3 regions of the Phytohabitans houttuyneae genome follow, and region 3 is predicted to be linked to each of the others. Evidence: riboswitches for the same ligand, from Rfam matches in the RefSeq annotation. Region 3 holds a riboswitch; each other region holds the start of a gene.
What was found. Region 3 has a riboswitch for ZMP and ZTP ahead of Phou_RS08060 (glycine hydroxymethyltransferase). Riboswitches for the same ligand answer to the same signal wherever they lie in the genome.
Positions count from the first base shown of each region.

Region 1: another riboswitch for ZMP and ZTP. It lies ahead of glyA (serine hydroxymethyltransferase); the one in region 3 lies ahead of Phou_RS08060 (glycine hydroxymethyltransferase).
Region 2: another riboswitch for ZMP and ZTP. It lies ahead of Phou_RS47480 (bifunctional 5,10-methylenetetrahydrofolate dehydrogenase/5,10-methenyltetrahydrofolate cyclohydrolase); the one in region 3 lies ahead of Phou_RS08060 (glycine hydroxymethyltransferase).

Region 1 covers NZ_BLPF01000001.1:2,624,992-2,627,246, forward strand. The annotation lists gene Phou_RS11555 (LacI family DNA-binding transcriptional regulator) at 1-805, shown strand, start outside; ZMP/ZTP riboswitch at 811-924, shown strand; gene glyA (serine hydroxymethyltransferase) at 950-2,215, shown strand.
Region 2 covers NZ_BLPF01000004.1:1,173,482-1,175,736, reverse strand. The annotation lists gene qcrB (cytochrome bc1 complex cytochrome b subunit) at 1-1,119, shown strand, start outside; ZMP/ZTP riboswitch at 1,193-1,278, shown strand; gene Phou_RS47480 (bifunctional 5,10-methylenetetrahydrofolate dehydrogenase/5,10-methenyltetrahydrofolate cyclohydrolase) at 1,292-2,149, shown strand.
Region 3 covers NZ_BLPF01000001.1:1,757,350-1,759,604, forward strand. The annotation lists gene Phou_RS08050 (phytanoyl-CoA dioxygenase family protein) at 1-73, shown strand, start outside; gene Phou_RS08055 (TauD/TfdA dioxygenase family protein) at 101-1,093, shown strand; ZMP/ZTP riboswitch at 1,145-1,234, shown strand; gene Phou_RS08060 (glycine hydroxymethyltransferase) at 1,255-2,255, shown strand, end outside.

The DNA.
Region 1 (2,255 bases), 870 kb from region 3:
CATCCTCGGCATCGAGCCGTTCTTCATGGAGCTGATCAGTGGCGTGGAGGGCGAGCTGTCGGCCCGCTCGTACGCGCTGACGCTCCAGGTCGTCACCGACCCGGACGCCGAGATCGCGGTGTACCGGCGCTGGTGGGGCGAGCGTCGCGTGGACGGCGTGTTCGTCTGCGACCTGCGCGTCGACGACCGCCGCGTGCCGGTGCTGGAGGAGCTCCAGCTGCCCGCGGTCGTCATCGGCGGCCCCGGCCACACCGGCTCGCTGGCCAGCGTGTGGGCCGACGACGCGGCGGCGCTGGTGGAGACGATGGAGTACCTTGTCGCGCTCGGCCACCGCCGCATCGCGCGGGTGGGCGGGCTGCCCGGGCTGCTGCACACCGAGATCCGCCGGCAGGCGTTCATCGACGCGAGCGAGCGGCTCGGGCTGGAGCAGTCGCAGACCGTGCCGTCCGACTACACCGGCGAAGACGGCGCCCGCGCCACCCGGCGCTTCCTCAGCGCGGCCAGCCGCCCGAGCGCGATCATCTACGACAACGACGTGATGGCGATCGCCGGCCTCGCCGTGGCGCAGGAGATGGGGCTCGCGGTGCCCGGCGACCTGTCGATCGTGGCGTGGGACGACTCGGCGCTGTGCCAGTTGACGCACCCGCCGCTGACGGCCATCGGGCGGGACATCCCGGCGTACGGCGCGCACGCCGCCCGCCAGCTGCTCGCCGCCATCGAGGGACGCCCGATCGGGGCCTACCAGGATGAGACAGCTCACCTCACCCCGCGGGGTAGCACCGCCGCCCCGCGGATAACGGGCTAACATCACGGGGTACTCGCGACTGGCGTATTGGGGCCTGTTTCAGAGGTTCACAGGACCCAGGTGGAAGGAACCACCGGGGAGCGACCACGATCGCGGCACCGTGCGCCTGGGTGCCGGTCAGCGTTGACATGCCTGGAGGTCGCTGTGCACGTACCACCGATTCCACACCTGACCGCCGCGGACCCCGAGCTGGCCCATCTCGTCGAGGGCGAGGCCGAGCGCCAGCACGACAAGCTGCGCATGATCGCTTCGGAAAACTACGTCTCCGAGGCGGTGCTCGAGGCTAGCGGGACGGTCCTCACCAACAAGTACTCCGAGGGCTACGCCGGCAAGCGCTACTACGAGGGCCAGCAGTTCATCGACCAGATCGAGACGCTGGCGATCGAGCGGGCCAAGTCGCTCTTCGGCGTCGACCACGCCAACGTCCAGCCGTACTCCGGCTCCCCCGCCAACCTCGCCGTCTACCTGGCGTTCCTCAGCCCGGGTGACACGGTCATGGGCATGTCCCTGCCGATGGGTGGCCACCTGACCCACGGCTGGTCCGTCTCCGCGACCGGCAAGTGGTTCAACTCGGTGTCGTACGGGGTTTCGCGCGAGACCGGCCGGATCGACTTCGACGAGGTCCGCGACCTCGCCCGCCGCGAACGCCCGAAGGTCATCTTCGCCGGCGGCACGGCGATCCCCCGCACGATCGACTTCGCGACGTTCGCGGAGATCGCCCGCGAGGTCGGTGCCATCCTGGCGGCCGACATCGCCCACATCGCCGGCCTCATCGCCGGCGGTGCCCACCCGACCCCGGTCGGCCACGCGGACGTCATCACCACCACGACCCACAAGACCCTGCGCGGCCCCCGTGGCGCCATGATCCTGTCGACCGAGGAGCACGCGAAGGCGATCGACCGCGCCGTCTTCCCCGGCCTGCAGGGCGGCCCGCACAACCACACCACGGCCGGCATCGCGGTGGCGCTGCGCGAGGCCGCACAGCCGGCGTTCCGCGACTACGCCGCCCAGGTGGTGGCAAATGCCAAGGCGCTGGCCGCCGCCCTGACCGAGCGCGGCTTCGACCTGATCTCGGGCGGCACCGACAACCACCTGATCCTCGCCGACCTGACCAGCAAGGGCATCGGCGGCAAGCCCGCGGCCCAGGCGCTGGACCGGGCGGGCGTGGAGCTCAACTACAACACCGTGCCGTACGACACCCGCAAGCCCTTCGACCCGTCCGGCATCCGGCTGGGCACCCCGGCGCTGACCACCCGCGGCCTGACCGAGGCGCAGATGCCGCAGGTGGCCGCGTGGATGGACGAGGCCGTGACGGCTGCGGTGAAGGACGACGACGGGACCCTGGACCGGATCGCGGGCGAGGTCCGCGACCTGCTCGCGTCCTACCCGATGCCGGGCTACCAGGCCTGACCAGTCATAACCGGAACGCCGCGGCCCCGCATGTGGGCCG
Region 2 (2,255 bases), on a different contig from region 3:
GCGCTCTCCGGCACCGGCCTGCGGATCGCCTCAGCGATCATGCTGTCGATCCCGGTCATCGGCTCCTGGGTAACCACGTCGATCTTCGACGGCGAGTTCCCCGGCACCGTCATCATGGGCCGCTTCTACATCGCCCACGTGCTACTCATCCCGGGCGCACTACTCGCGCTGATCAGCGTCCACCTCGGCCTGGTCTTCAAACAGAAGCACACCCAGTGGCCCGGCCCCGGCCGCACCGAGCACAACGTGGTCGGCGAACGCTTCGTGCCGCGATACACCATCAAGCAGGGCGGCTTCTTCATGATCGTCTTCGGCGTCATCGCGCTGATGGGCGGTCTGTTCCAGATCAACCCGATCTGGCTCTTCGGCCCGTACGAGGCGTTCACGGTCTCGGCGGCCAGCCAGCCCGACTGGTACGTGATGTTCCTCGACGGCTCGACGCGGCTCTTCCCGGCCTGGGAGATACGTTTCGACCTGTGGGGCTGGGGCGACGGCTACACGATCCCACCGATCTTCTGGCCCACGGTGGTGTTGCCTGGCATCTTGACGATGCTGCCGCTCGCCTATCCGTTCATCGAGGCCAGGCTGACCAAGGACCACCGGGCGCACAACCTGCTACAGCGCCCGCGTGACGTGCCCGCCCGCACCGCGCTCGGCGCGATGGCGATCGCGTTCTGGCTCGTCCTGACGCTGTCCGGCGGCAACGACGTGATCGCCGACAAGTTCCACATCAGCCTCAACGCGATGACCTGGGCCGGCCGCATCGGCCTGCTGATCGCGCCACCACTGGCCTACTACATCACCTACCGGATCTGCCTTGGCCTGCAACAGCACGACCGCGAGGTCCTCGCACACGGCGTCGAGACCGGCATCATCCGCCGACTGCCGGACGGACGCTTCATCGAGGTACACCAACCGCTCGCGCCGGTCGACGAGCACGGCCACGGCAGCCTGGACTACGCGGGCTGGGTGGTGCCGAAGAAGATGAACCGGCTCGGCGCGCTCGGCCCCGCGATCCGCGGCTTCTTCTTCCCGATCGAAAAGCCCGCCGAGGCCCCGGTCTCGCCCGGCCACCCACCGGTCTCACCGCGGCCGGACCGCGAGGAGATCACCAAGTAGTCACCCGTACGGCAGGAGGCCGCGGTCCGCGTCAGCGGGCCGCGGCCTTCTCGTTTCGCGCGTCCGGCATGATGGTCGGGACAGCGACTGGCGGCACGAGGATGGGTCTCAACCATCGGGGAGCCGGCGTCGCGGGCGCCGACCGCCTGGGTGCCCGCGCCGAGGAGCGCGCATGCCCACCACCGCCCGTCTGCTGCCCGGCGCACCCGTCGCCGAGGCCGTCATGGCGCAGACCGCGGCCAGCGTCGCCGCCCTGCGCGAGCGCGGCGTCACTCCAAGCCTCGCCACGATCCTGGTCGGGGACGACGACGCCAGCGCCGGCTACATCCGCATCAAGCAGCGCCAGGCCGCCGAGCTCGGCTTCGCCTCACCGCACGAGCACCTGCCGGCCACGGCCACGCAGGCCGACCTGCACCGGGCCATCGACGGCTTCAACGCGGACCCGGCGGTGCACGGGCTGCTCGTCCAGTACCCCGTGCCGTCCCACCTGGACTACGACGCGGCGCTGCAGACCATCGACCCGGACAAGGACGTCGACGGCATGCACCCGCTCAACATGGGTCGCCTCGCCGTGGGCCTGCCCGGCCCGCTGCCGTGCACGCCGGCGGGCATCGAGGCGCTGCTCGCCCACTACGAGATCCCCGTCTCCGGCCGCGAGGTGGTGATCCTGGGGCGGGGCGCCACGCTCGGCCGCCCGCTCGCGATGCTGCTCGCCCAGAAGCGCCCCACCGCCAACGCCGCCGTCACGGTGGTGCACACGGGCGTGCCGGACTGGCCCCGGTACACCCAGCGGGCCGACATCCTCGTCGCGGCGGCCGGCGTGCCCGGCATCATCCAGCCCGAGCACGTGCGGCCCGGCGCCGTGGTGATCGGAGCCGGCGTGCGGTACGCGGGCCGGCGCCTGCTCCCCGACGTCGACGAGGCCTGCGCCGAGGTGGCCGGCGCGATCACGCCACGGGTCGGCGGCGTCGGCCCCACGACGGTGGCCATGCTCTTCCGCAACGCCGTACGGGCCGCCGAGCGCACGTAAGGGGCAGCCGTTCGAACATGTGCGCGACACGCCGGTCGGATTTCCGACATCTGGCGTGCGGGTCGTGGCAGCGTGAGAACCACAACCGGGTAATTCCCGCTTTCCT
Region 3 (2,255 bases):
GGCCCGCCGCGACGAGCCGCTGCTGGAACTGCTCGGCCTCGGCGGCATCAACCCCACCACCGGCCGCTACTGACCACCCCTCGAGCGAAAGGGGAAAGCCGTGACCGCTCCCCACTCCACCACGACCAACCTTCGTATCGACCCCGTCGCCGGCCACATCGGCGCCGACGTGTCCGGACTCGACCTGACCCAACCGCTGCCACCGGCGACTGTCGCCGCCCTGAAAGCCGCGCTGCTGACCCACAAGGTGCTGTTCTTCCACAACCAGCACCTCGACCACGCCACGCACCTCGCCTTCGCCCGCCAGATGGGCGAGCCGACCGCCGCGGACCCGCACGAGCCCGGGATCGAGCCGCAGTATCCGCAGATCCTGACCGTCGACCCGCGCGTGGACGAGCACCGCTACGGCAAGGACTTCGAGGAACGGTTCCGGCGATGCCGCCGGCACTACCTGTCCGGCTGGCACATCGACAACTCGGCGACCGTCAACCCGCCCGCCGCCTCCATCCTGCGCGCCGACGTGGTGCCCGCCTACGGCGGCGACACCCACTGGACCAACCTCGTGGCCGCCTACGAAGGACTCTCCCCACCGCTGCGGCAGCTGTCCGACGGACTGTGGGCACAGCACCAGTTCCTCGCCGGCTTCCACCTGAGCCCGCACGACCCGCAGGCCGCACCAATCCTCGCCGTGATCAACGCCCGGCCGCACGTCGCCGAACACCCCGTGGTCCGACTCATCGGCGAAACCGGCCAGAAGGCACTGTTCCTCAGCCCGTCCACCACCAGCCACATCGTCGGCCTGACCGCCGCCGAAAGCACCCACCTCCTCGACCTGCTCTACGAACAACTCGCCCGCGACGAGTACCGAGTCCGGCTACGCTGGCGGCCCGGCACCGTCGCCATCTGGGACAACCGCACCACCGCCCACCTCGCCGCGCTCGACCACGCCCACCTGGACGTCGACCGGCGCCTGTACCGCATCACCCTGGCCGGTGACGTCCCCATCAGCGCGAACGGCAGCCCGTCCCGTGCACTGACCGGACAGCCGTTCACCGGCCCGGACAGCGTGGGCAACCGGCCAACGCAACCATGAGGGCGTCGGCGTGCTTACACCCGGCGAGCACACCGGACGCTGATAGCATCCCGGCAGGGCCGTGACTGGCGCGTTCAGATGGATCACCATCGTGGAGCGGCCCCGCAAAAGCGACGTTGGCCGCGCGCCTGGGCCCTTCCATCCATCCAGGAAGGCCCACCATGAGCACGAACATCAGTCCCGAGGCGCTCGCTGCCCGCGCCGCCCTGGACGTGATCGGCACGGTCGAACCCCGTATCGCCGCGGCGATCCGCGCCGAGCTGGACGATCAGCGCAGCGCGTTGAAACTCATCGCGAGCGAAAACTACGCATCCCCAGCCGTGCTCCTGGCCATGGGCAACTGGTTCTCCGACAAATACGCCGAAGGGACCGTCGGGCGCCGCTTCTACGCCGGCTGCGCCAACGTGGACACCGTGGAAGCCATCGCGGCCGAACACGCCCGCACCGTATTCGGCGCCGCGCACGCCTACGTCCAGCCACACTCCGGCATCGACGCCAACCTGGTCGCGTTCTGGGCCATCCTCGCCGACCGGGTAGAAGCGCCCGCGCTGCGCCGCGCCCAGGCCCGCCACGTCAACGACCTCAACGACGACGACTGGGCGGCGCTGCGCCGCGAACTGGGCGACCAACGACTGCTCGGCATGTCGCTGGACGCCGGCGGTCACCTCACTCACGGGTTCCGACCCAACATCTCCGGCAAAATGTTCCAGCAACGCGCCTACGGCGTCGACCCAAACACTGGAAGGATCGACTACGCCGCCCTGCGGCAGACGGCGCGCGAGTTCCGGCCGCTGATCCTGCTCGCCGGCTACTCCGCCTACCCCCGCCGGATCAACTTCGCCACCATGCGAGAAATCGCCGACGAGGTCGGCGCGGTCCTCATGGTCGACATGGCCCATTTCGCCGGCCTGGTCGCCGGACAGGTACTCACCGGCGACGACGACCCGGTGCCGCACGCGCACATCGTCAGCACCACCACCCACAAAACGCTGCGCGGCCCCCGCGGCGGCATGGTCCTGTGCCAACCCGAACTCGCCGACCAGGTCGACCGCGGCTGCCCCATGGTCCTCGGCGGCCCACTACCCCACGTCATCGCCGCCAAAGCCGTCGCCCTCGCCGAAGCCGGCACAGCCGACTTCCGCACCTACGCACAACAGGTCGT